DNA from 2 places in the Pseudomonas sp. HLG18 genome. Region 2 is predicted to be linked to the other one. Evidence: riboswitches for the same ligand, from Rfam matches in the RefSeq annotation. Region 2 holds a riboswitch; the other holds the start of a gene.

Region 1 (15,336 bases), 1.6 Mb from region 2:
TTGCCGTTGACCGTGCCGTCCTGGAGCATGATGTTGTACTCCTTGCCGTCGGTCTCGACCTGTTGCAGGCGAACCAGCAGGTAATCCCAATCCTTGGCGAACCACATGACAGTGGTGCGCTTGCTTTGTGTCGGATCACGCACGCGTTCGACCTTGATCGCATCGATCTGGCCGGCTTTGGTTTCGACCTTCTCCGAACCCAGCACGCGGAAGTCGTAGGTATCGACTTCGCCATCATCGACTACCTGATAGCTCATGCTTTTCTTGCCGGCGGCCACGTCATGCTGCAGCGCCAATTGATAGGTGGATTTGTCGACCATGCCGCGGTTGAGCGGGACTTTCACCGCGTCGCCACGGTCGGTGCCGGTGACGAGCTTGTTGTTCCAGTCGAAGTCCAGATCAGCCTTTTTCGCCTTGCCCAGGCCACCACGTTCGAAGTGGTAGGACTGTGGCAGCAGGGTGTCCTTGTCCAGGGTCAGGGTGCTTTCTTCAGTCAGGCTGGCGATCATCATCGAAGCCTTGAAGCTGAGTTTCCAGACGCCGTTCGCTTCCTTGGTCAGGCTGCGTTCGGCGGTTCCGCTCATGGGCAGCTGCTTCCAGTCGGCGGTGTAGCTGGCGGAGAACGGTTGAAGGTCTGCCGCCTGCGCGAAAGGCAGGGTGAGCAGAGCGCAAGCGAAGAGCAGGGCGCGACGCATAAAATCTCCTAGTTTCGAATCAAGTGACCGCTGGCCCCGAGTAACTGGCCATCCAGTAAAGCACCTTGCTCGCCGAGGGCCAGCCGTCCTTCGGCAAACCAGCGTACGGCCATCGGGTAGATCAGGTGCTCCTGAACATGAACCCGTTGCGCCAGACTCTGTGGCGAATCGTGCAACTCTACCGGTATTACTGCCTGTACGACCAGTGGCCCGCCATCGAGTTCCTCGGTGACGAAGTGCACGGAGCAGCCGTGTTCGGCGTCGCCGGCTTCCAGCGCGCGCTGATGAGTGTGTAACCCTTTGTATTTGGGTAGCAGCGAGGGGTGGATGTTGAGCAGGCGACCCTGGTAGTGACGGACGAAGTCAGCGCTGAGAATGCGCATGAAGCCTGCCAGTACCACGAGTTTCGGATTGAATTCGTCGATCAGTTCGATCAGGGCGGCATCGAAGGCCTCGCGACCTTCGAAACCCTTGTGATCCAGCGAGCGGGTGGCGATACCCGCGTCACTGGCGCGTTGCAGGCCATAGGCGTCGGCGCGGTTGGAAATCACCGCAGCGATGCGGACCGGGCTGTCGCCGGTCCGCGTGCTGTCGATCAGGGCCTGCAAGTTACTGCCGGTGCCGGACAACAGCACCACGACATCACAGGTATTAGGCATTAGTGAGCCTTGAGGTTTTTCAGCTCGACCTGGGCCGCGCCTTCGGCAGCGACACCGATCTGGCCGATGACCCAAGGCTGTTCGCCGGCTTCACGCAGGTTGCTCAGTGCAGATTCAACGTGCTCCTGAGCCACGCAGATGACCATGCCCACGCCGCAGTTCAGTACGCGGTGCATTTCGGTTTCGTCGACGTTGCCTTGCTCTTGCAGCCAGTCGAAGACGGCCGGGCGAGTCCAGCTGGCCACGTCAACCACGGCTTGAGCGCCTTTTGGCAGAACGCGCGGGATGTTGTCCAGCAGGCCGCCACCGGTGATGTGGGCCATGGCCTTGACGGCGCCGGTGTCCTTGATCAGCTTGAGCAGCGGCTTCACGTAGATGCGGGTCGGGGCCATCAGCAGATCGGTCAGCGGCTTGCCGTCGAGCTGAACGGTTTCGATGTCGGCGCCGGAGACTTCGATGATCTTGCGGATCAGCGAGTAGCCGTTGGAGTGCGGGCCGGACGATGGCAGGGCGATCAGGGCGTCACCGGTGGCGACTTTCGAGCCGTCGATGATTTCCGCTTTTTCTACAACGCCGACGCAGAAGCCGGCCAGGTCGTAGTCTTCGCCTTCGTACATGCCAGGCATTTCAGCGGTTTCGCCGCCCACCAGCGAGCAGCCAGCCAGTTCGCAGCCTGCGCCGATACCGGTGACGACGGTGGCGGCAACGTCGACGTTCAACTTGCCGGTGGCGTAGTAATCGAGGAAGAACAGCGGCTCGGCACCGCATACCACCAGGTCGTTGACGCACATGGCGACCAGATCCTGGCCGATGCTGTCGTGCTTGTTCAGGTTCAGTGCCAGACGCAGTTTGGTGCCGACGCCGTCGGTGCCGGAAACCAGTACGGGCTGTTTGTAGCCGGCCGGGATTTCGCAGAGGGCGCCGAAACCGCCCAGTCCGCCCATGACTTCCGGGCGCGCAGTGCGCTTGGCGACGCTCTTGATGCGTTCGACCAATGCTTCACCGGCGTCGATGTCTACACCGGCGTCCTTGTAGCTCAGGGAGGGTTGCTTGCTCATGATCCAGGCCTTTAGGGGAGGGGATTCAGGGGTAACGACCGAGTCCAGCGGGAACGCCGAAACCGACGGGGGCGATTGCCTCACGCGAATTTCGATGTGCCCGGCTGTTGCCGGTCTGCGAAGGCGCGCGATTTTATCAGGCTTGAGGGGCAGCGGCCATCCTCGCGCCGACGGGCAGGGCCATATCGGCCGAAAAATTTTGCAATTGAAGCTGTGGGTGACATCACGGGTGCCTGTATAAGGAACCGTCTATCGTTAGGACTGTGCAAAAACTTACCGCCAGCGTGTGAATGTTTTGCAACGGCTTGTGGTCACAGGCTTGCTCTATCCGGTTCACGCGGCCTGTTCCAGCCGCTCTTGTCGACGGGAATTCTCCATGCGTTTGTGTAAATTGCTGTTTGTGGGCTGCTTGTCTCTCTTCAGTCTGGCGAGCCAGGCCGAAAACCTCAAAGGTCTTTATCAGGTTCGCGAGCCGGTTAATGGCCAGTCGCCCGAGGAGCGTGATCGCGCTACCCAGGCTGCACTGGATACGCTGGTGTTGCGTCTGACCGGTGACCCGAAGGCGCCGCAGAACCCCGGGCTGGCGCCGATTCGCAAGGATCCGCAGCAGATCATCAGTCAGTTCGGTTTCGATGCCGGGCCGCCGGAAGTATTGAAGGTCGATTTCGACCCGGCTACCACCGAGCAGGCGCTGCGCCGTGCCGGGTTGTCGCTGTGGGGCGCCAGTCGGCCGTCGATCCTGGGCTGGTGGCTGAACGACTCCGCTGAGGGGGCGAGTCTTGTGGGTGATGGTCAGGCCAGTGCCGCGCCGTTGCGACGTGCCGCCCAACACAGAGGTTTGCCATTGCGTTTGCCGCTGGCGGACCTGAGTGAGCAATTGGTTGCAACCGCTCCGACGCTCGAAGGTTCCGACCCCGCGCCGCTGAATGCCGCCTCGGAACGTTACAGCGCCGATGCACTGCTCGCCGTGCATGCCCGTGAAGAAGGCGGTCAGTGGCAGGCCAAGTGGCATTTGTGGCTGGGGGATCAAAAAGAGGCGGGAAGCGTGCAGGGGGCTGATCAGGCCGCTGTTGCCGATGCTGTGATGCTGGCGGTCGCCGAGCGCCTGGCGCCTCGCTTTGTCGCCAAACCGGGTGCCTCGGGGCAGCAGACTCTGGAAGTGCAGGGCATGAATCTGGAGCATTACGCAACGTTGCTGCGGATGCTCGAACCCTTTGGTGTGCGGCTGCAGAGTGTCGATGCCGATCGTATCGTCTATCGGGTCAACGGCAGTGCCGATCAGTTGCGGGCGCAGTTGTCGCTGGCGAAGTTACAGGAAATGCCGGCCGAGGCGCCGGCTCCGGTGGCTCCGCAGCCTGCGGTGCCAGGCGGTGCGCCTGTCGTTGCACCGGCGCCGGTTCCTGCGGCGCCGTCGTTGCGATTCCGCTGGTAGGTTTTTCTTTCATATATAGAAGCAATGGAGTGTTACATGGCCGATACGCGGCGTTGGTTCTGGCTCGGTGGGGTGCTCCTGCTTTGCGCGTTTGTCTGGTTGCTGCATCCGATCCTCACGCCGTTTCTGGTGGCGCTGTTGCTCGCGTATCTGTTCGACCCGCTGGTGGACCGTCTGGAGCGCCTCGGACTATCCCGCACCTGGGGCGTGATCGCGGTATTTGCCGTGTTCACTCTGATCGTCACTACGTTGTTGCTGGTGCTGGTGCCGATGCTCGCCAAGCAACTGCTGCGTCTTTACGAGCTGGCACCGCAGATGCTCGACTGGCTGCAGCACACGGCGCTGCCTTGGGCGCAGTCGAAGCTGGGGCTGGCGGATGGCTTCTGGAAGTTCGACAAGGTCAAGGCTGCGATCACCGAGCACATGGGCCAGACCACCGACATCGTCGGCGTGGTGCTGAGTCAGGCCACAGCCTCCAGTCTGGCCCTGATCGGCTGGCTGGCGAATCTGGTGTTGATCCCGGTGGTCAGTTTCTATCTGCTGCGCGACTGGGACGTGATGATGGCCAAGATCCGCAGCCTGTTGCCGCGTGATCGTGAAGAGCGCGTGGTGGCGCTGGCGGGCGAATGTCACGAGGTGCTTGGCGCTTTCGTGCGGGGGCAGTTGCTGGTGATGCTGGCGCTGGGCGTGATCTATGCGGCGGGCCTGATGATTGTCGGTCTGGAACTGGGCCTGTTGATCGGCCTGATCGCCGGGCTGGCGGCCATTGTGCCTTATATGGGGTTTGTGATCGGGATCGGCGCGGCGCTGATTGCCGGGCTGTTCCAGTTCGGCGGCGACCTGTACCCGATGATCGGGATTGTCGCGGTATTCATGGTGGGGCAGGCCCTGGAGGGTATGGTGCTGACGCCATTGCTGGTCGGTGATCGAATCGGCCTGCATCCGGTGGCGGTGATCTTTGCCATTCTGGCTGGCGGCGAGCTGTTCGGTTTTACCGGTGTGTTGCTGGCGTTGCCTGTGGCGGCGGTGATCATGGTGCTGGTGCGTCACGTTCATGACTTGTACAAGGACTCTGACATGTACAGCGGAGTGGATGATCCGAAGCTGTAACGTGAGGGAGGGCCCGCCCGGTGGATTGCCGGGTTGGCCCGTCTCGTGCAAAGCAATGCTGACGCCTGTGCGCCAAAGAAACTGTCATAAAACCAGCGTGTTAACGCAAACCTTTGATTTTGCTTGGGGTCTGTCGCATTGTGCGCTCCGCTTCACGGGTATAAACTTCGCACACTTTACACAGAGGCCACTAACGGTTCCTTGGGAACTGTTCAGTCAGCATGAAACCGATTCAGCTGCCCCTAGGTGTGCGTCTGCGTGACGACGCCACCTTCATCAACTACTACCCAGGCGCCAATGCCGCTGCACTCGGCTATGTCGAGCGTCTATGCGAAGCCGACGCCGGCTGGACCGAAAGCCTGATCTATCTGTGGGGCAAACACGGGGTGGGGCGTACGCATCTGTTGCAGGCCGCGTGCCTGCGTTTCGAACAGATGGGCGAACCGGCGGTGTACCTGCCGCTGGCCGAGTTGATGGATCGCGGCATAGAAATTCTCGACAACCTCGAACAGTACGAACTGGTCTGCCTGGATGACCTGCAGGTGATTGCCGGCAAGCCCGATTGGGAAGAGGCGATGTTTCACCTGTTCAATCGTCTGCGTGACAGCGGTCGCAGGTTGCTGATTGCCGCCTCCACCTCGCCACGTGAATTACCGGTGAAACTGGCGGACTTGAAATCGCGCCTGACCCTGGCGCTGATTTTCCAGATGCGTCCTCTCTCCGATGAAGACAAATTGCGCGCCCTGCAATTACGCGCATCCCGTCGCGGTCTGCACCTGACCGACGAAGTCGGGCATTTTATTTTGACTCGCGGTACCCGCAGCATGAGCGCGCTGTTTGACCTGCTCGAGCAGCTCGATCAGGCCTCTTTGCAGGCTCAACGCAAGCTGACCATTCCCTTCCTGAAAGAAACCCTGGGCTGGTAAAACCGGGGCTCTCAGCTGGTTTCGGCATATTTCAGGCGCCAGAAAATCCGCTTTCCTGTGCATTGCGCAGGCCGCGTCTCGATTCAAATAGGCTTAAGCGCTTAGATGTAAACGAGAAACCGAGAAGTCACAAAAAGATCGATTGAATTTGCAAATGAGGCTGATAGCGGGCATAGTCTCGGCTTCTTTACAACTATCAGCCACGGTCGTGCCCATGCTAAAGCGCTTCGCACCCCTCGTGCCTCTCGCACTCGTCACCCTGTTGTTCGGTTGCGCTGCTCATTCACCTGTCAATCAAGAGCAGCAACAGCAGGCTAAAAATTCTGCCACCGCCCAGTCTTCCGTTATTTATCAGGAAGAACTGGACACCGAAAAGGAACTGGCCGACTTCAACGGCAAGAAGCCTTACCAGCTTCCGGTTCTGGCCGACAGCATTCTTGAACGCGGCATGTCCCTGATCGGTACCCGTTACCGTTTCGGCGGCACCTCTGAAGCCGGGTTCGATTGCAGCGGTTTCATCGGCTACCTCTTCCGCGAAGAAGCCGGCATGAACCTGCCACGCTCCACTCGCGAAATGATCAACGTGGATGCCCCGCTGGTTTCGCGCGGCAACCTCGAGCCGGGCGATCTGCTGTTCTTCGCCACCAATGGTCGTCGCGGTCGTGTAAGCCACGCCGGGATCTATCTGGGCGACAATCAGTTCATCCACTCCAGCAGTCGTCGTAGTGGCGGTGTCCGTATCGACAGTCTGGGTGACAGCTACTGGAGCAAGTCCTTCATCGAAGCCAAACGTGCTTTGGCGAACGCTCCAACCGTGGTTACCGCTCGCAAGTAATCACGCCTATGTCGCCACGCTCGTGGCGACAAGCGGTCCTTCAGGGGCAATAGACTTAAACTTTACAAGGTGAAGTTAAAGTCTTACTTGAAGTTTGCCGCGTAGCCGCTAGAATCCTGATCTATATTGATGGCAAACCGCCTGCGTTCCCCCGCAGGCGGTTTTGTTTTCTGTCGAATCGGCAGTAAAAGCCGCAGCCAGATCAGGATGTTCTGCTTATGACGATGACGGCCCGCCTTGCCCTGATGTTCTTCGCAGCGCTGCTCAGCGCTTGCGCCAGTCGCACTCCGCCGCCAGCCCCCGTGGTTCGCGCGCCGGTTGTGTTCGGATCCTCCCAGGCTTTTTCTCCCGCTGCCGAAGACGTACTGTTCCGTGCGCTCGGGCTGGTTGGGACGCCTTATCGCTGGGGCGGCAACACGCCGGATTCCGGTTTTGATTGCAGCGGCCTGATTGGCTTCGTCTACCGCGATGCTGCCGGCATCAGCCTGCCGCGCTCTACCCGCGAGATGATCGTCATGCAGGCGCCGAATGTCGGCAAGGAAGGGCTGCAGACCGGCGACCTGATCTTCTTCGCCACCAATGGCGGCTCCCAGGTCAGTCATGCGGGGATTTACGTCGGGGAGGGGCGCTTCGTTCATGCGCCAGCCACCGGCGGTACCGTGAAGCTGGACAGCCTGTCGAAGGCCTATTGGCAGAAGGCCTATCTGAGTGCCAAGCGCGTTCTGCAGCCGGAGCATCTGGCGCATAACCCTTAGTCATTCGAAGCAATAAAAAAACCTGTGGGAGCACATCGGCTCTCACAGGTTTTTTTGTTTCAGGGTCGGGCTATTTGGCTGCCGACACTCGCCAGACCTTGTTCCCGACGTCGTCTGCCACCAGTAAGTCGCCTTGTTGATCAATCACCACGCCAACAGGGCGTCCCAGGGCGTTTTCATCCTTGTCGAGGAAGCCTGTCAGTACGTCTACAGGTGTTCCATTCGGCTTGCCGGCGCTAAACGGTACGAAGATCACCTTGTAGCCACTGTGGGGCTTTCGGTTCCACGAGCCGTGCTGACCGATGAACGCGCCTTCCTTGAATTGGGCCGGCAGCGTGTTGCCCTCGGCAAAGGTCAGGCCCAGTGAGGCGGTATGCGGACCGACGGCGTAATCCGGGGCGATGGCCTTGGCCACCAGGTCCAGGTTTTGTGGCTCGACGCGGACATCGACGTGCTGGCCGTAATAGCTGAACGGCCAGCCATAGAAACCACCGTCCTTTACCGAGGTGATGTAGTCCGGCACCAGATCGCTGCCGATCTCGTCCCGCTCGTTTACCGCTGTCCACAGCGCGCCGCTTTTCGGTTCCCAGGCGAGGCCGTTGGGGTTGCGAATGCCTGAAGCGAAGATCCGGTGATTGCCGGTGGCGCGGTCCACTTCCCAGATCGCCGCGCGGCCCTCTTCCTGATCCAGGCCGTTTTCGCCGACGTTGCTGTTCGAGCCGACGGTGACGTAGAGCTTGCTGCCGTCCTTGCTGGCAATGACGTTCTTGGTCCAGTGATGGTTGAGCGGGCCGCCCGGCAGGTCCACGACCTTGATTGGCTGGCTCTTGATTTCCGTTGCCCCGGGTTCGTAGTGGAAGCGTAACAAACGGTCGGTATCAGCGACGTACAGGTCATTGCCGACCAGTGTCATGCCGAACGGCGAGTTCAGGTTCTGCAGAAACACCGTGCGCGTTTCCGCCACGCCGTCGTGGTCGGCATCGCGCAGCAGGGTAATGCGGTTCGGGCTGGGAACCCCTGCGCCCGCACGGCCCATGACTTTCTTCATCACCCAGCCGCGTATGCCCTTGCTGTCGTCCGGTTTCGGCGGGGCATTGGTTTCCGCCACCAGTACATCACCGTTGGGCAATACGTAGAGCCAGCGCGGGTGATCGAGGTTTTCGGCGAATGCGGCCACTTGGGTGCCGGCGGCTGCGGTTGGTTTCGCACCGGCCGGCCAGCCGATCGCCGGGGCGATGTTCACCGTCGGAATCAGGGTTTTATTCGGTTCGGGCAGTTTGGGGGATGGGCCGGTGCCGTCCGAGACTTGCAGGCTGGAGGATTCACCACAGGCGGTGAGCCCTCCGGCGAGTGCGATGACGAAAACGAGCTGGGGCTTGCGCATTACTGATCTTCCCTATGAATGCATTCCTAATCATAGAGAAGTGCGCGAGCCCGATGGTTCAACCGCTCAGCCGCGCGCCTCCTTGAACAGCACGGCAATGCCGGGATGGTAGTTGCCGGCCTCGCTGCGCAATTTGCGGTAGGCGTAGGGGAAGTACCAGGCGACGGCGCAGGTGTGTTCCTTTTGCAGGTCGTCGACCATGTCCTGCAGTTCTTCCGGGCTGGCGCTGTGCTGGGCTTTCTGTGGGGCGACGAACAGGCAGCCGAGTTTGAGATCGCTGGCGTAGCTGATGCGCTTGGCATCGCTGGTGATATCGGCCAGGGCCTGAGTCAGATTCAGGTTGTTGACGCGCGGCCAGCGTTGGGTCGCCTGAATGTAAGCGCGATCTTCGGCGCCGGCCAGGAACAGGTCGGCACGGGCATTGCGTTCGCCTTCCTCATTCTGTTTGCGCGTGGCGGTGTCACGCAGGGTGACCAGTTCGGCCATCCATGCGGCGGCGGACAGCAGGCCGAGGTTGGCTTTTTCGTCGTGCCAGTAGGGCGTGTCGTTGTCGCCACGCACGGTGTTGTAGCGGTCGATACAGTCAAACCAGCGTTCCAGCACCGGGCGCAGGAATTCCAGCCGCGGATTGCTGATGATCATGCCTTGCATGGTGCTCTCCCTTGTTATTGTGATGTGCTCTCTGCAGTCAAAAAGCATGGCTCTTTGATATCACTGCTGGCAGTGTGGCACAAGATTGGCGTCAGTTAATTGATCGGCGGCAGTTATTCGCCGCACAAGCCCCTCTTCAATTGACGCTCCACCCCCAACCCTCTAACCTTCGCGGCTTGTTTCAGGTGCTCTGTGGCGCATGTCGACAGAGTGAAACAGGGAAGCCGGTGAGGCGGGTCTTCAAGTGATGAACCCTCACGATCCCGGCGCTGCCCCCGCAACGGTAAATGAGTAAAAGCTGCGTTCGATGCCACTGCTGCAAAGCGGGAAGGCGCGCAGCCAGGCACCAGCCGCTCATGAGCCCGGAGACCGGCCTGATCCATCCAGCGGCATCACGGTGGGCGATGCCAGGCTTGTTGCCGTCTGTTCTTGTGCCTGCCCGCCGTTATCCAGCCTCAACGGAGAGCTTCCCCATGACTGATTCCCCCGAACGCGACGAGCGTCACCTGGCGCGCATGCAGCGTAAAAAAGCCGTGATCGACGAGCGCATCGCCAATTCGCCAGACGAATGCGGCCTGGTGCTGGTGCTGACCGGTAATGGCAAAGGCAAAAGCAGCTCGGCGTTCGGCATGCTCGCCCGCGCCATGGGTCACGGCATGCAGTGCGGCGTGGTGCAGTTCATCAAGGGCCGCAACAGCACCGGTGAGGAACTGTTCTTTCGCCGCTTCCCGGAGCAGGTGCGCTTCCATGTGATGGGTGAGGGATTCACCTGGGAAACCCAGGACCGCCAGCGTGACATCGCCGCCGCCGAAGCTGCATGGGAAGTGTCCCGCGAGCTGCTGCGTGATCCGTCGATCGGTCTGGTGGTGCTCGATGAACTGAACATCGCCCTCAAGCACGGTTACCTCGATCTGGATCAGGTGCTCAGCGATCTGCAGGCCCGCCCGCCGATGCAGCACGTGATCGTCACCGGTCGCGCCGCCAAGCCGGAAATGATCGAGATGGGCGACACCGTCACCGAAATGGGCATGATCAAGCACGCCTTCCAGGCCGGCATCAAAGCGCAGAAAGGCGTCGAACTTTGAATCAACCACGTCACTGCCCGGCGGTACTGATCGCCGCGCCGGCCTCCGGTCAGGGCAAGACCACCGTCACCGCCGCGCTGGCCCGTTTGCATCGCAATCAGGGGCGCAAGGTTCGCGTGTTCAAGTGCGGTCCGGACTTTCTCGATCCGATGATCCTCGAGCGCGCCAGCGGTGCGCCGGTCTATCAATTGGACATGTGGATGGTCGGCGAGCAGGAAAGTCGACGTCTGTTGTGGGAAGCCGCCGATGAAGCGGATCTGATCCTGATCGAAGGCGTGATGGGTTTGTTTGACGGTACGCCGTCGAGCGCCGATCTGGCGCGGCATTTCGGCGTGCCGGTGCTCGGCGTGATCGATGGTACCGCGATGGCCCAAACGTTCGGCGCACTGGCCCTGGGCCTGGCGCGTTATCAGCCGGACCTGCCGTTCGCCGGGGTACTGGCCAACCGCGTTGGCACCGTGCGCCATGCGCAATTGCTCGAAGGCAGCCTTACCGAAGGCCTGCGCTGGTACGGCGCGCTGTCCCGTGAAACCGGGATCGAACTGCCAAGCCGTCATCTCGGTCTGGTGCAGGCCAGCGAACTCAATGACCTCGACGTGCGTCTCGACGCCGCCGCCGAAGCGCTGGCCGGCACCTGCGAGGTAGCGCTGCCGCCGGCCGTGGAATTCGCCGCGCCAGAAATCGTTGAGACTGAAAAGTTGCTCGAAGGCGTGCGAATTGCCGTTGCCCGCGACGAAGCCTTCGCGTTCACCTACGGTGCCAGTCTCGATCTGTTGCGGGCGATGGGCGCCGAGTTGAGTTTCTTCTCGCCGATCCGCGATGCGCAATTGCCCGACGCCGACAGCTTGTACCTGCCCGGCGGCTACCCGGAATTGCACCACGTTGCCTTGTCGCAGAACGCCGACATGCTCAACGCGATCCGCGCGCATCACGCCGCTGGCAAACCGCTGCTCGCCGAATGTGGCGGCATGCTGTACCTGCTCGGCTCGCTGACCGATGTCGAAGGCACCCGCGCTGACTTGGTCGGCCTGTTGAGTGGCGATGCCGTGATGCAAAAGCGCCTCGCCGCTCTGGCCTTGCAAGAGGTCGACCTGCCGGAAGGCCTGTTGCGCGGCCACACCTATCACCACTCCCTGACCACCACCGAGCTGACGCCAATCGCCCGTGGCCACAGCCCCAACGGCGGGCGCGGTGCCGAAGCGGTGTATCGGCAAGGGCGGATGACCGCCTCGTACGTGCATTTTTACTTTCCATCGAATCCGTCGGCGATTGCCGCACTGTTGGTGCCATGACCGACAACGCATTCACTGAAACCGAGCGCGAAGCGGTCTACCGCGCCATCGCCGAACGCCGCGACATGCGCCACTTCAGCGGCGGCACGGTCGAGCCTGAATTGTTGCGTCGTTTGCTGGAGGCCGCGCATCAGGCGCCGAGCGTCGGCCTGATGCAGCCGTGGCGCTTTATCCGCATCAGCGACCGCGCTTTGCGTGGCCAGATCCAGAACCTGGTTGAAGAAGAACGCGTGCGCACCGCTCAAGCCCTGGGCGAGCGCAGCGACGAGTTCATGAAGCTCAAGGTCGAAGGCATCAATGACTGCGCAGAAGTGCTGGTCGCAGCCTTGATGGACGATCGTGAACGACACATTTTCGGTCGTCGCACGCTGCCGGAAATGGACATGGCCTCATTGTCCTGCGCGATCCAGAACCTGTGGCTGGCGGCGCGTGCCGAAGGCCTGGGCATGGGCTGGGTGTCGCTGTTCGAACCGCAGGCGCTGGCCGATCTGCTGAAACTGCCAGCCGGGGCCAAGCCGCTGGCAGTGCTTTGCCTGGGGCCGGTCAAGGAATTCTATCCGGCGCCGATGCTGGTACTCGAAGGGTGGGCGCAGGCGCGTCCGCTCAATGAGCTGCTGTATGAAAATTTCTGGGGAGTGAGTCAATGAGTGTGGCGTTGTTGAGTGTCGCCGCGGTCGCGCTGGATGCGCTGCTGGGTGAACCGAAGCGCTGGCATCCACTGGTGGCGTTCGGCAATTTTGCCGGGCGCATCGAGCAACGTTTCAACACCGGCGGGCGTGGGTGGCGCAGCCATGGTGTCACCGCTTGGGTGATCGCGGTGCTGCCATTGACGTTAATTGCCACGGCATTGTCCTGGGCGCCTTATGTGGGCTGGGTTGTCGAGATCATCGCGCTGTATTGCGCCCTCGGCATGCGCAGTCTCGGTGAGCACGTCGAGCCGGTGGCCAAGGCTTTGCGCAGCGATGACCTGGAAGAGGCGCGCAAGCGCGTGGGTTACCTGGTCAGCCGTCAGACCAGTGAGCTGGACAGCACGGCTGTCGCCCGTGCCGCCACCGAGTCGGTGCTGGAAAACGGCAGCGATGCGGTGTTCGCTGCAATCTTCTGGTTTGTCGTGGCCGGTGTTCCGGGCGTGGTGCTCTATCGTCTGAGCAACACCCTCGACGCGATGTGGGGTTATCGCAACGAACGCTTCGAGCGTTTCGGTTGGGCCGCGGCAAAAATCGACGATGTCCTCAACTACATTCCCGCACGGCTTGTGGCGTTGACCTACGCGCTGCTCGGCAAAACCCGACTCGCGCTGAAATGCTGGCGCACCCAAGGCCCGAAATGGGACAGCCCGAACGCCGGCCCGGTGATGGCCGCCGGCGCAGGTGCCCTGGGCGTGGAGCTGGGCGGGCCGGCGATCTATCACGGCGAGCTGCACGAGCGTGCGCAACTGGGCGAGGGTGCGCCGGCGGATGCCGATTCCATCGATCGCGGCTGGCAATTGGTTCAGCGCGGGGTATGGTTATGGCTGCTGATTCTCTGCGTGGGGGCTGAATTCTATGCTTGAGCACGGTGGCCGGCTGCGCAGGGCGGCGCTTGAATACGGCATCGCGGAAGAAGACTGGCTCGACTTGTCCACCGGTCTGGCGCCGTGGCCGTTTCCGGTTCCGGAAATTCCGCTGCGGGCCTGGGCGCGCTTGCCGGAATCCGATGACGGTCTGGAGCAGGCCGCGTGCGACTACTACGGCGCCGCGCAGGTTTTGCCGGTGGCCGGTTCGCAGATGGCCATCCAGTTGTTGCCGCGATTGCGCCGGGCCGGCAAGGTTGGCGTGCTGTCGCCGTGTTATGCCGAGCATGGCGAAGCCTGGCGGCGCAGCGGTTACATCGTCCGCGAAGTGTTGGAGCAGGAAGTCGATTTCTTCCTCGACGGCCTCGACGTGCTGGTGGTGGTCAACCCGAACAATCCCACCGGCCTGAGCCTGACTCCGGCGCGCCTGCTCGACTGGCACGCACGGCTGGCCCAGCGCGGCGGCTGGCTGGTGGTTGATGAAGCGTTCATGGACAACACGCCGCAGTTAAGCCTTGCCCCGCATGCGCATCAGGTGGGGTTGATCGTCCTGCGTTCGTTCGGCAAGTTTTTCGGTCTGGCCGGTGTTCGACTCGGGTTCGTGCTGGCGGAGCGCAAGCTGCTCAGATTGCTGGCCGAGCAGGTCGGACCCTGGGCTGTCAGCGGGCCGACCCGGGTATTGGGGCAGGCCTGCCTGCAAGACACCGAAGGTCATACCCGCCAGCGGATCCGCAGTGACGAAGCCAGCGAACGGCTGGCTGCACTGCTCGAACGCTATGGCTTCAAGCCTCAGGGCGGCTGTGCGCTGTTTCAGTGGCTGATCACCGAGCATGCTCACGCACTGCACGAATTCATGGCCCGTCGCGGCATCCTCCTGCGTCTCTTCACGCACAACAGCAGCCTGCGTTTCGGTCTGCCCGCCAATGTCGCCGATGAAGCGCGTCTTGAGCAGGCCCTGCAAGCGTTTGCCATGGACCGCTCTATGGACAAGAAACCCGCATGACTACGTTAATGGTGCAAGGCACCACCTCCGACGCCGGCAAAAGCACGCTGGTGACGGCGCTGTGCCGCTGGGCAACCCGTCAGGGCGTTGCCGTAGTGCCGTTCAAACCGCAGAACATGGCGCTCAACAGCGCAGTGACCGCCGACGGCGGCGAGATCGGCCGGGCGCAAGCGGTGCAGGCGCAGGCGGCGTTTCTCGAGCCACACACCGACATGAATCCAGTGCTGCTCAAGCCCAACAGCGACACCGGTGCCCAGGTCATCATTCATGGACGTGCGGTCACCAGCATGAACGCCGTCGCCTATCACGACTACAAAGCCATCGCCATGCAGGCCGTACTGGCCTCTCACGAGCGCTTGAGCGCTGCGTATCCGCTGGTGATGGTCGAGGGCGCGGGCTCGCCGGCGGAGATCAATCTGCGCGCCGGTGACATCGCCAACATGGGCTTCGCCGAAGCGGTGGATTGCCCGGTGCTGTTGATCGCGGACATCAATCGGGGCGGCGTGTTTGCCCATCTGGTGGGCACGCTGGAACTGCTGTCGCCGAGCGAACAGGCACGGGTGAAGGGCTTCATCATCAACCGCTTCCGTGGCGATATCGCCTTGCTGCAACCGGGCCTCGACTGGCTGGAACAGCGCACCGGCAAACCGGTGGTGGGCGTGCTGCCGTACGTGATGGACCTGCATCTGGAAGCCGAGGACGGCATCGACCAGCGCCAGATCGACAAGGCCGAGCAAGTCTTGAAAGTGGTGGTGCCGGTGCTGCCGCGCATCAGCAATCACACCGATTTCGATCCCCTGCGACTGCATCCGCAGGTTGACCTGCAATTCATCGGCCCGGGGCAAACGATTCCGCCGGCCGATCTGATCATCCTGCCGGGATCGAAAAGCGTGCGCAGT
Region 2 (15,336 bases):
TGTAGACCCGCAGGATCGCGTCGAGGTAGCTCAACAGGTCCTGCCATGGCAGGAACTCGTTGATGAACGCGCCAACGACCGGAGTACGGCCCAGACCGCCACCGACCAGAACGCGGAAGCCCAGCTCGCCAGCGGCGTTGTGCACCGGTTCAAGTCCGATGTCGTGGACTTCGATGGCCGCACGGTCGGAGGTCGAGCCGTTGACGGCGATCTTGAATTTGCGCGGCAGGTAGGCGAATTCCGGGTGGAACGTGGTCCACTGACGAACGATTTCGCACCATGGCCGCGGGTCGATCAGCTCATCGAACGCCACACCGGCGAACTGGTCGGTGGTGACGTTGCGCAGGCAGTTACCGCTGGTCTGGATCGCGTGCATCTGCACGGTGGCCAGTTCCGCGAGGATGTCCGGGATGTCTTCGACTGCCGGCCAGTTGAACTGCACGTTCTGGCGGGTACTGATGTGGGCGTAGCCCTTGTCGTAGTCGCGGGCAATCTTCGCCATCATGCGCACCTGACGCGAGGTCAGTTGGCCGTAAGGCACCGCCACCCGCAGCATCGGCGCGAAACGCTGGATGTAAAGGCCATTTTGCAGGCGCAGGGGGCGGAATTCTTCTTCGCTCAGCTCACCTGCCAGATAGCGTCGGGTCTGATCACGGAACTGCTTGACGCGGTCCTCGATGATCCGCTGATCGTACTCGTCGTATACGTACATATAAGTCCTGTTCTCAGGCTTTGGGCTACTCGGAAAACGCTGCGTTTTCGCTTGCTGGAGTCCGATGGTGCCTCGGCAATTACGCGCGCACGGCCGCGCACTCCTTAATGGAGCCGGGGCAATATACCCGTTTGCAGTTATGCGCAAAAGTGATGTTTGAGTATATGTAAAGAACCAAATCGCCTAACAGTAACGAGTGTCAACTAACCCACATTTGTCGTGCGGACAATCATCGTCTTAACTGTGGTCGAGTCTTTCTGCAATCACCGATAAAACCGACAAGAGGCGATGCAATGAGCAATCCAACCAAGGCAAGGAAAAGCGATAGCAGTGTCGATGCGTGGGCCATTCTGTTCCTGATCATTCTGGTCGTGGGCACAGCGGTGTTCTGGGTCAGTCATCAATAAAACGACCCCTCCGGGCCTGTTTCCGACGATTGTCGGACAAAAAACGGGATCAGGCGCTAATGGCCGGCGATTGAATGGCTATAATGCGCGGCCATTTTTTCCGGGGCCCGGATGCTTCATGTTCAAGTTTCTCCACATTAGTCTGCTGTTGCTGAGCCTGGCCTTCGGGACCGGCGCGCGGGCGGAATCTGTGTTGTTTTTGAATCCGGGCTCCACCCATGAAGCGTTCTGGGTCAGCTATTCGCAATTCATGCAGGCTGCCGCCCGGGATCTGGGAGTCGACCTGCGCATTCTCTATTCAGAGCGCCAGCCCGAGCTGACCCTGGCCCAGGCGCGGACAGCCCTGCAGGGGCCCGATCGCCCCGATTACCTGATGTTCGCCAATGAGCAATACATCGCGCCACAGATCCTGCGCATGGCCAACCATAGCGGAGTGAAGCTGTTTATCGTCAATACCTCGCTGACCCCCAATCAGCAAGCGCTGGTCGGGGACCGGGCCGACCGGATCGGCAGCCTCGTGCCCAATGACGAGGAGGGCGGTTATCTGTTGATGAAGGAGTTGATTCGTCTGCATCCACCTGTCGCCCCCGGCAGCAGCATCGAATTGCTGGCGTTCTCCGGCCTGAAGATCACCCCCTCATCACAGTTGCGCGAGAAAGGCATGCAACGGGCGCTGGCCGAGCACCCTGAAGTCCGTTTGCGGCAACTGGTCTACGGCGGCTGGACGCAGCAGCGGGCCTATGAGCAGGCCCGTCAGTTGCTCGTTCGTTACCCCGGGATCTCATTGGTGTGGGCCGCGAACGACGAAATGGCCTTCGGTGCGATGCGAGCGGTCTCAGAAATCGGGAAAGTGCCTGGCAAAGACGTTCTGTTCAGCGCGGTCAATACGTCGCCCGCAGCGTTGCAGGCCTTGGTCGACGGGCGTTTGAGCGCCTTGCTCGGCGGCCATTTCACTCTCGGTGGCTGGGCGTTGGTAGAGGTGCACGATCATGCGCAGGGTGTCGACTTGAACCAGTACGGTGGTCGCGACCGGCAGATTCCCTTGTTGCAATTGATCGACAAGGAGCATGCCCGCCGAATGCTGGCCATGGGCGCGTTGCCGGACTACGGCGTGCACTTTCGCAAGCTCTCGGCGAAAGGCCGCCCGGCCTCGTACCGCTACCCGTTCGATTTTCAAACCCTGATGCACTGAGCCCGGTCAAGCGCCTGCCAGATGCACCACCAGTTGCACGATGCCAAACAGCGTCAGGGCGAACACTGCCGTGAACGCAATGCCCAGAAAGATGAAGTGGCTGGGCTTTCCATGGGTGAAGTCCCTTGCCCGGTTCTTGCCACTTTGCACCCCGAACGCCGCCGCCATGACGCTGTGCAGCATCTGCCAGAAGGTGGGTGGCTTGTTGTCGACTGGATCGTCCATAAATCCCTCGTCTGCCGTGTGTGTCAGACAAGCATAGTCAACCCATGAAAAAAGACCGCAGCCTGCGGGGCAGGCTGCGGTCTTTTGATCAGGCTTCTGCTTAGTTGTCGTAACCCAGGTTAGGCGCCAGCCAGCGCTCGGTCAGGCTCAGTTCCTGGCCTTTGCGCGAGGTGTAGCTCTGCACCTGATCCTTGTCGACCTTGCCCACGGCGAAGTATTGCGCCTGCGGATGGGCGAAGTACCAGCCGCTGACCGCTGCCGCCGGGAACATCGCGTAGTGCTCGGTCAGGAACACGCCGCTGCGGCCGGCGCGCATTTCCTGGGCCTCAGGGTCGAGCAGGGCGAACAGCGTGGCCTTCTCGGTGTGATCCGGACACGCCGGGTAGCCTGGGGCCGGGCGGATGCCGGAGTATTGCTCTTTGATCAGCGCCTCGTTGTCGAGGGCTTCATCCTTGGCGTAACCCCAGTGCTCTTTACGCACCTGCTGGTGCAGCCACTCGGCGCAGGCTTCGGCCAGACGGTCGGCCAGGGCTTTGACCATGATCGAGTTGTAGTCGTCGCCAGCGTCCTGATAGGCCTTGGCCACTTCTTCGGCGCCGATCCCGGCGGTGGTGATGAAACCACCGACGTAGTCGGTCACTTCGCTGTCCTTCGGCGCAACGAAGTCGGCCAGGGAGAAGTTCGGCTTGCCGTCGGTCTTGATGATCTGCTGGCGCAGGTGGTGCAGGCGCGCCATTGGCTTGCCGTCATCGCCGTACAGTTCGATATCGTCGTCGTGCACCTGATTGGCCGGCCAGAAGCCGAACACGGCACGGGCGCTGATCAGCTTCTCGTCAATCAGCTTGGTCAGCATCTCGCGGGCGTCCTTGTACAGCGAGGTGGCGGCTTCACCGACCACTTCGTCTTCGAGGATGCGCGGGAACTTGCCGGCCAGGTCCCAGGAGATGAAGAACGGCGTCCAGTCGATGTACTCGGCGAGAACGTTGAGGTCGATGTTGTCCAGCACACGGGTGCCGGTGAAGGTTGGTTTGACCGGCGTGTAAGAGGCCCAGTCGAACTGCGGTTTCTTGGCGATCGCGGCGGCATAGCTCAAGCGCTCGGTGCGGGCGCTGCGGTTGGCGGTGCGTTCGCGGACGTCGATGTACTCTTCGCGGGTCTTCTGAACGAAACCGGCTTTCAGTTCCTTGGACAGCAGCTGCGTCGCCACGCCCACGGCGCGGGAGGCGTCGGTGACATACACCACCGCGTCGTTGCTGTACTTGGGCTCGATCTTCACCGCCGTGTGCGCTTTGGAGGTAGTCGCGCCGCCGATCATCAGCGGCAGGTGGAAGTCCTGGCGCTGCATCTCGCGGGCCACGTGGACCATCTCATCCAGCGACGGGGTGATCAGGCCGGACAGGCCGATGATGTCGCATTTCTGCTCCTTGGCCACCTGCAGGATCTTCTCTGCCGGCACCATCACGCCAAGGTCGACGATGTCGTAGCCGTTGCAACCCAGCACCACGCCGACGATGTTCTTGCCGATGTCGTGCACGTCACCTTTTACCGTGGCCATGAGGATCTTGCCCTTGGCTTCCGGCTTGTCGCCTTTTTCCAGTTCGATGAACGGGATCAGGTGGGCCACGGCCTGTTTCATCACGCGGGCGGATTTAACCACTTGCGGCAGGAACATTTTGCCGGCGCCGAACAGGTCGCCGACGATGTTCATGCCGGACATCAGCGGACCTTCGATCACTTCGATCGGGCGGGCGAAGGACTGACGGGATTCTTCGGTGTCTTCGACGATGTGGGTGGTGATGCCCTTGACCAGCGCATGCTCCAGACGCTTGTTGACGTCCCAGCCGCGCCATTCTTCGGTTTCGGCTTCCTTGACGCTGCCGTCGCCCTTGTACTTGTCGGCGATGGCGAGGAGGGCGTCGGTGCCTTCCGGCGTCCGGTTGAGGATCACGTCTTCAACGGCATCGCGCAGTTCCTGCGGGATCTGGTCGTAGATTTCCAGCTGACCGGCGTTGACGATACCCATGGTCAGGCCGGCGCGGATCGCGTACAGCAGGAACACCGAGTGGATCGCTTCACGCACCGGGTTGTTGCCGCGGAACGAGAACGACACGTTGGACACGCCGCCGGAACTCAGGGCATACGGCAGCTCGTCACGGATGTAGGCACAGGCGTTGATGAAGTCCACAGCGTAGTTGTTGTGTTCTTCGATGCCGGTGGCCACGGCGAAGATGTTCGGGTCGAAGATGATGTCTTCCGGCGGGAAGCCGACTTCGTTGACCAGAATGTCGTAGGAGCGTTTGCAGATCTCTTTCTTGCGCGCTTCGGTGTCGGCCTGGCCGGCTTCGTCGAACGCCATCACTACAACTGCCGCGCCGTAGCGCTTGCACAGTTTGGCGTGGTGGATGAATTGCTCGACGCCTTCTTTCATGCTGATCGAGTTGACGATGCCCTTGCCCTGAATGCACTTGAGGCCGGCTTCGATCACGTCCCATTTCGAGGAGTCGATCATGATCGGTACGCGGGAAATGTCCGGCTCGCCGGCAATCAGATTGAGGAAGGTCACCATGGCCTTCTTCGAATCGAGCATCCCTTCGTCCATGTTGATGTCGATCACCTGGGCACCGGCCTCGACCTGCTGCAGGGCGACTTCCAGGGCTTCGGTGTAGTTGTCTTCACGGATCAGACGGGCGAATTTCGCGGAGCCGGTGATGTTGGTCCGTTCGCCGACGTTGACGAACAGCGAGCTGCGGTCGATGGTGAACGGCTCGAGGCCCGACAGGCGGCAAGCCTTGGGAATGTCCGGAATTTGCCGTGGCGCGTAGCCGGCGACGGCTTTGGCGATGGCTTCGATGTGGCCCGGGGTGGTGCCGCAGCAACCGCCGACGATGTTGAGGAAACCGCTCTGGGCGAATTCTTCGATGACTTTGGCGGTGTCCACCGGCAGTTCATCGTACTCGCCGAATTCGTTCGGCAGGCCGGCGTTCGGGTGCGCCGAGACGTGGGTGCTGGCCTTGTCCGACAGCTCTTCCAGGTACGGACGCAATTCACGGGCGCCGAGGGCGCAGTTCAGACCGACCGAAATCGGCTTGGCGTGGGCCACGGAGTTCCAGAACGCTTCGGTGGTCTGGCCCGACAGGGTACGGCCGGAGGCGTCGGTGATGGTGCCGGAAATCATGATCGGCAATTCGAAGCCCAGCTCTTCGAACACGCCTTGCACGGCGAAAATCGCGGCTTTGGCGTTGAGGGTGTCGAAGATGGTTTCGATCAGGATCAGGTCGGCGCCGCCCTCGATCAGGCCTTTGGTGGCCTCGGTGTAGTTTTCCACCAGCTCATCGAAGGTGACGTTGCGATAGCCCGGGTTGTTGACGTCCGGCGACAGCGAGCAGGTGCGGCTGGTCGGGCCGAGCACGCCGGCGACGAAACGCGGCTTGTCCGGGGTCTCGAGGGTTTTCGCGTCGGCGACCTTGCGCGCCAGACGGGCGCCCTCTACGTTGAGTTCGTAGACCAGTTCTTCCATGCCGTAGTCGGCCATGGAGATCTGGGTGGCGTTGAAGGTGTTGGTCTCGAGGATGTCGGCACCGGCATCCAGGTAGGCTTTCTCGATGCCGCCGATCACGTCGGGACGGGTAATGACCAGAAGGTCATTGTTGCCCTTGACGTCGCTCGGCCAGTCGGCGAAGCGTTTGCCGCGATAATCCTGCTCTTCGAGCTTGTAGCTCTGGATCATCGTGCCCATGCCGCCGTCGAGAATCAGGATGCGCTCTTTGAGAGCTTGCTTGAGAGCTTGAAGGCGGACGCTGCGATCGGACATTGGGGCTACTCGAAAAAGACCATGACTAAGGGGCCGGATCATAACAAACCTGCGCCGATTTAGAGCATGCGCGGCTTTTGCATGAATATCGCTCATGTTGGTACGGGCGTCATAACGGTAGAATCGCGGCGTTTTTCTTCAGGATCAGGATCAGGGACATGTCGTACCGCGTCATCAGCATTGCATTGCTGTTTTTAAGCTTTGGCGCGGCGGCGCAGAGTCCCGCTGTTTCTTCTTCTATCTCCTACACCCGAGACATCCAGCCGATCTTCACCGAGAAGTGCGTGGCCTGCCATGCGTGTTACGACTCTGCCTGTCAGTTGAACCTTGGCAGCGGCGAAGGCGCGGCCCGTGGCGCGAGCAAGATGCCGGTCTACGATGGCGAGCGCACCCAAGCTGCACCGACCACCCGGTTGTTCTATGACGCCTTCGGCAAACGCGCCTGGCAGCAAAAAGACTTTTATTCGGTGCTCGACGCCCAAGGCAGCCAGGCCGCTCTGATGGCACGCATGCTGGAGCTGGGACACAAAACGCCGCTGACACCCAACGCCAAACTGCCGGAAGAAATCGTGCTGGGCCTCAACCGCGAGAACCTTTGCGCGATGCCTGCCGAATTCGACGGCTATGCCGGCGCCCATCCGAAAGAAGGCATGCCGCTGGCGGTGACCGGCCTGACCGACCAGCAATACCAGACGCTGCAACGCTGGCTGGCGTCCGGCGCGCCGATCGATGAGCAAGGCCTGTCGCCTAGCGCTAAAGAGGCGCTGCAGATCGTCCAGTGGGAAAACCTGCTGAATCAGCCCGGCGCGCGTGAAAGCATGGTCGGACGCTGGCTGTTCGAACACTGGTTCCTGGCGCACATCTACTTCAAGGACGGCGAGCCGGGGCATTTTTTCCAGTGGGTGCGTTCACGCACGCCGACCGGTCAGCCGATCGACCTGATTGCCACCCGTCGCCCGAACGACGATCCGGGCACCCAGGTGTATTACCGCCTGTGGCCGGTGCAGGGCGTGATCGTGCACAAGACCCACATCACCTATCCGCTGAGCGCGGCGAAGATGGCGCGGGTCAAGAGCCTGTTCTACAACGGCAACTGGCAGGTGCATGCGCTGCCGGGCTACGGGCCGCAGAGCCGGGCCAATCCGTTCGCCACCTTCGAGGCGATTCCGGCGCAGGCGCGTTATCAGTTCATGCTCGATAACGCCGAATATTTCGTGCGCACGTTCATTCGCGGCCCGGTGTGCCGTGGGCAGATCGCAACCGACGTGATCCGCGACAACTTCTGGGCGCTGTTCCAGGCCCCGGAACATGACCTGTACATCACCGACCCGAACTATCGCGGCCAGGCCACGCCATTGCTGGCCATGCCGGGGCAGAACGACGATGTCGGCAGTGTCCTGAGTCTGTGGCACGACTACCGCAACAAGCGCAACAAGTACGAAGCCTTGCGCCGTGACAGCTACGCCGAACTGCCGGCGCCGAGCTGGTCGACCCTGTGGGCGGGCAACGACAACGCACTCTTGAGTATCTTCCGCCACTTCGACAGCGCTTCGGTGACCAAGGGCCTGATTGGCGAGGTGCCACAGACGATGTGGCTGTTCGACTATCCGTTGCTCGAACGCACCTATTACCAGTTGGCGGTGAATTTCGACGTGTTCGGCAACGTCTCTCATCAGGCGCAGACCCGCTTGTATTTCGACCTGATCCGCAACGGCGCCGAGCAGAACTTCCTGCGCCTGATGCCGGCCGATTCCCGCGAGGATTACCTCGACGATTGGTATCAGAGCAGCGGCCAGTTCAAGATGTGGCTGGATTACGAGTCTATCGACGACGACAAACCGACCGCGCTGAAACTCGACGAGAAAGACCCGAAACACGATTTCGCCATGCAGCTGCTTGCCCGTTACGGTGACCTCAACGCACGGCCCGATCCGATCAACCGCTGCGTGGATGCCTACTGTTCGCGGCCGAACATCGACCCGGCGCTGCAAAACGCCGAGCAGGCGCTGAGCCGCCTGACGGCGCGTCCGGCGGCGGGGCTGAAGGTGATCGATCAATTGCCGGAAGCCAGCATGCTGCGCATCGAAACCCGCAGCGGCCAGCGTGAGGTCTACAGCCTGCTGCGTAACCGGGCCCACAGCAACGTGGCGTTCCTGCTGGGCGAGTCGCTGCGCTATCAGCCGGGGCTCGACACCCTGACCATTTATCCGGGCGTGCTCAGCAGTTATCCGAATTTCATGTTCAACATCCCGGCAGATCAGGTGCCGGCGTTTGTCGATGCCATGGAAAGCGCCAAGGATGCGCCGCAGTTCGAGAAAATCGTCGAACGTTGGGGCATTCGCCGCAGTCATCCGCAGTTCTGGTTCTATTTTCACGATCTTAGCCAGTACATCCATGAAACCGACCCGGTGGAAGAGGGCGTGCTGGACATGAACCGGTACGAGAATCTTTGATCGTTTGAGCGATGGCGATTGTCCCAATCCTGTGAAGTAAGGGATCGGGAGCACCATCGATGTTGATTTCAGTGCAGGCCCTGCGAGCGCTCGCCGCGTGGGCGGTGGTCTGCCATCACTTCATGCAGATTTTCTTCGACTTCGAGGCGCGCGGGCCGATAGGGCAGTTGTTCATCGACAAGGGGGCCGTGGGTGTCGATATCTTTTTCGTGATCAGCGGGCTGGTGATCTTCCTGTCCACTGAGTGCAGGTCGCTGCCGCCTGCGCGGTTTCTGCTGTATCGACTGTTCCGTATTGTCCCGGCGTATTGGCTCTACACCGTGCTGATGGCGTTGCTGGTGGTGTTTGCCCGGCCGCTGCTGCCGGATCAGACGGTGGACTGGCGTCATTTGCTGCTGTCGTTGCTGTTCATCCCGACCGAAAACCCCGGCGGCTACGGGATCTACCCAACCCTGAATGTCGGCTGGACGCTGAATTACGAAATGCTGTTCTACGTGTTGTTCGCCTGGGCACTGTTGTTTCGACTGCAAGTCCGTTTGCTGGTGGTCGCGGCGCTGCTGTTTGCGGTGTGCCAGACCTGGACCGGGTTTGGCTGGGTCAGCGAGTTTTATCGCTCGGATATCGTCTATGAATTTCTGCTCGGGATCGGTATCGGCATGCTGTATCGCAAGGGCTGGATCGGACAGGGCTTGTGGATGCCGCTGACGGGGATCGGCGCGGCGTTACTGGCGATCTATTATCTGCCGCCATCGCCCCGGCTGCTGAGCTGGGGGACGCCGAGCGCGGTGCTGGTCATGGCGTGTATGGCGCTGGAGCGGCATGTTGAACACAACCGAGTGCTCAAGCTGCTGGGAGACTGTTCCTACTCGGTTTATCTGATGCATGTTCTGGTGCTGTCTGCTGGCGGATTTGTGGCCCATCGCTTCGGGATCAACCCCTATTTGATGTTCATCCTCTGTGCCGTGGCGATTGGCGTGGGTTCCTGGCTGAGTTATCACTGGGTGGAAAAGCGCAGTTATCAATGGCTTAGAGCGCGTATCGACGGCAAACCTGCGGATTAGGCGATTGTGAACTATTCCTACGAAAATACTGGGACTTTGTGCCGCGCGCCGATTGGCGTAAACTCCGCCTCAAGCCTGCGAGGAGTTTCCATGACCGCTATTACCATTACCGACGCCGCCCACGATTACCTGGCCGATCTGCTGTCCAAGCAGAACACCCCGGGCATCGGCATCCGCGTTTTCATCACCCAGCCTGGCACCCAGTACGCCGAAACCTGCATTGCCTATTGCAAGCCGGGCGAAGAGAAACCTGAGGACACCGCGCTGGGGCTGAAAAGCTTCACTGCCTACATCGACTCGTTCAGCGAAGCGTTCCTCGATGATGCCGTCGTCGACTACGCCACCGACCGCATGGGCGGCCAGCTGACCATCAAGGCGCCGAACGCCAAAGTCCCGATGGTCAACGCCGACAGCCCGATCAACGAGCGCATCAACTATTACCTGCAAACCGAAATCAACCCGGGGCTGGCCAGCCACGGCGGTCAGGTCAGCCTGATCGATGTGGTTGAAGACGGCATTGCCGTGCTGCAGTTCGGTGGCGGTTGCCAGGGCTGCGGCCAGGCGGACGTGACCCTGAAGGAAGGCATCGAGCGCACCTTGCTCGAGCGCATTCCGGAGCTCAAGGGCGTTCGCGACGTGACCGACCACACGCAGAAAGAAAACGCCTACTACTAAGGTGTTCGCTGCGAGACAAAAAAACGGCGCCCCGTGAGCGCCGTTTTTTTATGCGTGAGATTCAATGACGCCTTCGCGGGCAAGCCCGCTCCCACATTGGATCGCATTCCAAATGTGGGAGCGGGCTTGCTCGCGAAAGAGCCGTCATGGGCGGTAAAGATGCGCATGCCCCGCGCGATACAGTGAAGATTCACTGAAATGATCGCTGCCCAGCACCCGACCCACCAAAATCAATGCCGTACGCCGAAACCCTTTGGCCGCCACCTTCTCGGCAATGTCCTCCAGCGTCCCGACCACCCAGTCCTGATCCGGCCACGTCGCCCGGTGAATCACCGCGATCGGGCAATCCGCGCCGTAATGCGGCAGCAGCTCGGCGAGGATCTTCTCCAGATGATTGACCCCCAGATGAATCGCCATGGTCGCCCCGTGCTGCGCCAGGTTGCCGAGCTCTTCGCCGGCAGGCATCGCAGTCTTGTCCGCATAACGGGTCAGGATCACGCTTTGCGAGATGTCCGGCAGGGTCAGTTCGGCGCCCAACAGTGCGGCGCACGCGGCGGTGGCGGTTACGCCGGGGATGATCTCGAACGGAATATCCAGCTCGCGCAGATAACGAATCTGCTCGCCAATGGCGCCATACAGGCTCGGATCACCTGAATGCACCCGCGCCACATCCTGACCGTTGGCGTGGGCTGTCTTGATCAGCTCGATGATCTGTTCCAGGTGCAGTTCGGCGCTGTTGACCACGGTTTCAGCACAATGACCTTCCAGCACCGCCGTCGGCACGAGCGAACCTGCGTAGATGATCACCGGGCAACTGCGGATCAACCGCTGGCCTTTGACAGTGATCAATTCCGGGTCGCCGGGGCCGGCGCCGATGAAGTAGACGGTCATCGTTGGATCCTGTGAAAGTAGGGCAGGTGGGGCTTCAGAAGCACTTCAGATGAAGAATGCTCATGATCGAAAGCGAGGATTATCGGGAATTTACGCCGCGCCGGCCAATGCGAGAGTTGCCTGAGCGTACTTTTGCCGGGAAATCAGCAGTTTCGCCGGTGCTTGAATCAGTTGTTCGGCGAGCGCCAGTGCAGCGCTTTCCGCCACGCCGTAGCAACCGGTGCGTTCGAAGGCGATCTGTGAATGGTGGCTCAAGCGTTGCTGATAATTGGCCAGTTCCTCGCTGCTGAAATACAGCAACGGCAGCGCCAGTTGGGCGGCGAGTTCTTGCAGGCCGGGTTCATCGCGCTTGAGGTCGATGCTGGCCAGCGCCTTGACCTTCTCAAGGTCAATCCGATGCGCCTGCAAGGCCTGGTCAAGCAAGGCGCGCAGCGTGCTGGCCGGGCAGCCGCGCTGGCAGCCCAGGCCGACCACGAAGGTCGGCGCTGCGCTGTCATCGGTCATGCGTGGTACTGACCTTCGCTTTTACGGCGGAACAACCAGGCGCTGATCAGGCCCAGAGCCAGCCAGAACGCGACGTTGGTCAGCTGCGAAGCGATTTTGAACTGGGCTTCCAGTGCTTCCGGGGCGAGCATCGAGTGCACGTCCGGTTGCGGTGCGCCGATCACATGCGGCACGGCAAGGATCGCCACACCGAGGATCTTCAGCAGCCAGTTGCCGCCAAACGCGATCAACGCCAGGCCGACAGCGGTCGATGCGGCGGTGCCGATCCACCACATTTGGCGCGACGCCAGATCAGCTGCAGCAGTGCCCGGCAGTTCAGGCGGCAGGCCCATGGTCGGTGCAAGCACGAAAGTTGCGTAACCGGCCAGACCCCAGAGCAGACCTTGTGAGGTCTTGGTCGGCGCACGCAGGGTGTACAGACCGGCCAGCATCAGAGCGAAACCCACGGCTACGACCAGATTGCCACCGGTGGTGGACACCACACGCTGCCAGCCGTCTTCCGGTTCCCAGGCTTCGGCATCGTGGGTGTGAGCGGCGGTGCCGGCGGCGTGTTCGTGGATTTCGGCCACCGGTTCGGATTTCTCGTAGGTTTCGGCTTGAAGAATCAGTGGCGAAACCCAGAAGCTTTGCAGCAAGGTCAACAGCAGGGCAGCCAGAAGTCCGGTGAAACCTGCGGTCTGCGCAATACGCTTGATCATGTCGTCAGGTCTCAGTGGCACGGGAACGCGGCGCTGTGGCGGGTATCGTGCGCGGCGTTGTGCACCGCTTCGATGTGCGAGAAACCGGCGAAGTAGACCAGGCTTGCGCCCAGGATCGACGCGAAGATCGCAGCGGTCAGGCGTTGGCTCAGGGTGGTGGTGCTGGAGATTTTGTCCGTATTGCTGCCGGTGCTGCTGATGATCGACATGGCGCTTCCCTCTGGAGTGTCAGCGGGTGAATGGAGCGCATGAAAACCCCTGCGGGTCGGGCACGCAGACGTTCGAACAGCGCCCGCCCACCGCGGGTTTGTTATGTTCAGTGACGCAAGATGCGTACTGTGTATTGCGGGCCGGTCTCCGGGCTCACGAGGGGTTGGCGTCTGGCCGACCTGCAAGCGTCACCTTCCCATGCCCTTGGGCACAGTGGATCTGACGCTTCGCTCGCTTACCGTTGCGGGGGCAGCACCGGACTGACATGGCTTTAGAGTAAAGCACATGATTCACCGGTTTCCCGTTTCACCCTGTGAAGGGCACCCGTAACAAGTTGTGTAGGAGACCATGGGTTGGGGAATATAGTCAATTTTTGGGCAGATCCGTTGCTGCGGTAACGGCCACTTAGGGTTCCGCCCTTACGGCGGGTCACTTTGGCAAACGCCGGAATGCCGGCCCAGCCCAAAGTAACCAAAGGTCTTGAGCCCTGACGTACGGCCCTCGCTGTGGCTCGGGTTCCTTCGCTCCGGGATTGATCCGGGGGCATCGCCTACGGTTTGCTTCGCTGCACCTCCTCTCGATGCATGCGGCTGCGCCGCACGGTCGCTGCGCTCCCACCCCCGGATCAATCCCTCCACTCAGCCTGCCGACGGGCCCTGCGATCAAAAACGGTGCTCGAGCTAACGCTCATGGTTTGAGTGGGGGGAGCAGGGCGTGTTTGGCTTTGGTTTTGTTGTGGGTTTACCCCTCACCCCAGCCTTCTCCCCAAGGAGAGGGAGCCGATTTGTGGGCTTTTCAAAACTTGAGTTCGACTCGGTATTGCAAGTCGGCACAACTCTCCCAATCAACTCGGTCGGTTCCCTCTCCCTACGGGCGGTCCGACGTTTCGGGAGGGCTAGGGTGAGGGGCTCTTGATCTGGCTCTTGATCTGGCTCTTGATCTGGCTCTTGATCTGCTTTTGATCTTTAGCCCCTTCGGCAGGCCGAGCGGAGGTGTCCATCAGGGGGTAGGCGCGCAGCGCCGTGCGGCGAAGCCGCATACATCGAGAGGAGGTGCAGCGAAGCAAACCGTAGGCGATGCCCCCTGATGGACACCGTAGCGAGGGGACACTGAGCCTAGGCGAAGTGCCGTACGCCGGGGCAAAAGCCTTTTGGTGGACCTGCCCCATCACAACGGACGCCAAGAAGCTGGCTATTTAGCCGCCTGCCTTAAGACCCTGGCGTATTCGTTCGGAGAACGGTACCCCAAGGCAGAGTGCAGTCGGCTGCTGTTATAAAACCCATGGATGTAGTTAGCGATTGATAGTTGAGCCAGCCTCTTGCTGGGATAGACGCCATACGCCTCCTCCCTTTTCAGAGTAGCGAAAAAGCTCTCAGCCACTGCGTTATCCCAACAATTTCCCTTTCGACTCATGCTTTGCGTGAAGTCTTTCTTGGCCAAGGCCAGTCGGAATTTGCTACTCGCATACTGACGCCCTTGGTCGGAATGAAAAACCACACCACTAGAGCCGGAACAGGCGCTCCAGGCATTCAGGAAGGCATTCTCGACCAAATCGTCGGGCATCCGATCCGACAGGCTATAGCCCAATATTTGGCGCGTCTGGATGCTCAAAACCACTGCGAGATACAACCAACCTTCTTTGGTTGAGATATAGGTGATATCACTGACCCAAGTCGGTGTGGGGTTATCGATGGAAAACTGACGAGCGAGCAAATTTCTCGCAACAGGCAAGTAGTGGTGACTGTCGGTGGTACGGGGCTTGAAACCGCCTTTGGATCTACCGCGTATGCGTTCTTCGTGCATCAGCCGGCTCACTCGCTTGTGGCCCACTGTATGCGCTTTTCGCCGTAAGGCCTCGACCAGCCGTGGTCGGCCATATGTATTTCGGCTGGCCATATAAACCTTACGCAAATCAACGCGAATCTGCGCATCCCGATCTGGACGCTCCTCGCGATGCTGGTAGTCGTAAAAACCTGAAATCGAAACATCCATCACCCGACACAGCATGCGCACCGGGAAGTGAGCCCGTTCAGCAGCGACGAAGGCGTATCTCACCTGGACTCTCTGGCAAAGAATACCGCCGCCTTTTTTAGGATTTCGCGCTCCATCTTGAGTTCGGCCACCTCCGCTCGCAAACGCGCAAGCTCGCTGTCTTCTTTGGTGATGGCTTTGCGTTCTGGAGAACTCAACGGTAATCCCTTGCGCGCAGCATCAACCCAGTTATCGAGCGTTTTCACGGACATCTCGAGCTGACGTGCGGCTTCGGTTCTACCAACGCTTTCCGCGAGTGCGATAGCTTGAGCCTTGAACTCATCGGTGTAGTTACGGCGAGTGCTTGGGTACATGGCAACCTCCAAGATAGCGATTTAAGTATCGCTTCTTGGCGTCCGTTGTCACGGGACAGGTCCATGCTTACTTTTCGGCGTTTGGAAAAGTGAGTCGCTGTAAGAGCGAAACCATAAGAGGCCGTTACCGCAGCAACGGATATGCCCACAAA

Evidence for each region. A riboswitch is a leader RNA that binds a small molecule or an ion and turns the genes downstream of it on or off. The one in region 2 is predicted to bind cobalamin.
Region 1: another riboswitch for cobalamin. It lies ahead of cobO (cob(I)yrinic acid a,c-diamide adenosyltransferase); the one in region 2 lies ahead of ACSPX5_RS10605 (CbtB domain-containing protein).

The regions. Positions count from the first base shown of each region.
Region 1 is NZ_CP195831.1:691,868-707,203, forward strand. Features, by position in the region: gene ACSPX5_RS03280 (DUF3108 domain-containing protein) at 1-695, opposite strand, end outside; gene purN (phosphoribosylglycinamide formyltransferase) at 704-1,354, opposite strand; gene purM (phosphoribosylformylglycinamidine cyclo-ligase) at 1,354-2,412, opposite strand; gene ACSPX5_RS03295 (DUF2066 domain-containing protein) at 2,789-3,844, shown strand; gene ACSPX5_RS03300 (AI-2E family transporter) at 3,881-4,954, shown strand; gene hda (DnaA regulatory inactivator Hda) at 5,176-5,880, shown strand; gene ACSPX5_RS03310 (C40 family peptidase) at 6,095-6,715, shown strand; gene ACSPX5_RS03315 (C40 family peptidase) at 6,934-7,470, shown strand; gene ACSPX5_RS03320 (PQQ-dependent sugar dehydrogenase) at 7,541-8,854, opposite strand; gene ACSPX5_RS03325 (hypothetical protein) at 8,921-9,505, opposite strand; cobalamin riboswitch at 9,672-9,897, shown strand; gene cobO (cob(I)yrinic acid a,c-diamide adenosyltransferase) at 9,979-10,590, shown strand; gene ACSPX5_RS03335 (cobyrinate a,c-diamide synthase) at 10,587-11,882, shown strand; gene bluB (5,6-dimethylbenzimidazole synthase) at 11,879-12,529, shown strand; gene cbiB (adenosylcobinamide-phosphate synthase CbiB) at 12,526-13,434, shown strand; gene cobD (threonine-phosphate decarboxylase CobD) at 13,427-14,437, shown strand; gene ACSPX5_RS03355 (cobyric acid synthase) at 14,434-15,336, shown strand, end outside.
Region 2 is NZ_CP195831.1:2,319,366-2,334,701, reverse strand. Features, by position in the region: gene ACSPX5_RS10655 (nitrite/sulfite reductase) at 1-712, opposite strand, end outside; gene ACSPX5_RS10650 (ABC transporter substrate-binding protein) at 1,238-2,311, shown strand; gene ACSPX5_RS10645 (DUF2970 domain-containing protein) at 2,318-2,536, opposite strand; gene metH (methionine synthase) at 2,637-6,347, opposite strand; gene ACSPX5_RS10635 (fatty acid cis/trans isomerase) at 6,506-8,800, shown strand; gene ACSPX5_RS10630 (acyltransferase family protein) at 8,860-9,861, shown strand; gene nfuA (Fe-S biogenesis protein NfuA) at 9,952-10,536, shown strand; gene cobM (precorrin-4 C(11)-methyltransferase) at 10,681-11,427, opposite strand; gene ACSPX5_RS10615 (cobalamin biosynthesis protein) at 11,518-11,931, opposite strand; gene ACSPX5_RS10610 (CbtA family protein) at 11,928-12,629, opposite strand; gene ACSPX5_RS10605 (CbtB domain-containing protein) at 12,641-12,838, opposite strand; cobalamin riboswitch at 12,961-13,182, opposite strand; gene ACSPX5_RS10600 (IS3 family transposase) at 14,031-14,894, opposite strand; gene ACSPX5_RS10595 (transposase) at 14,891-15,184, opposite strand.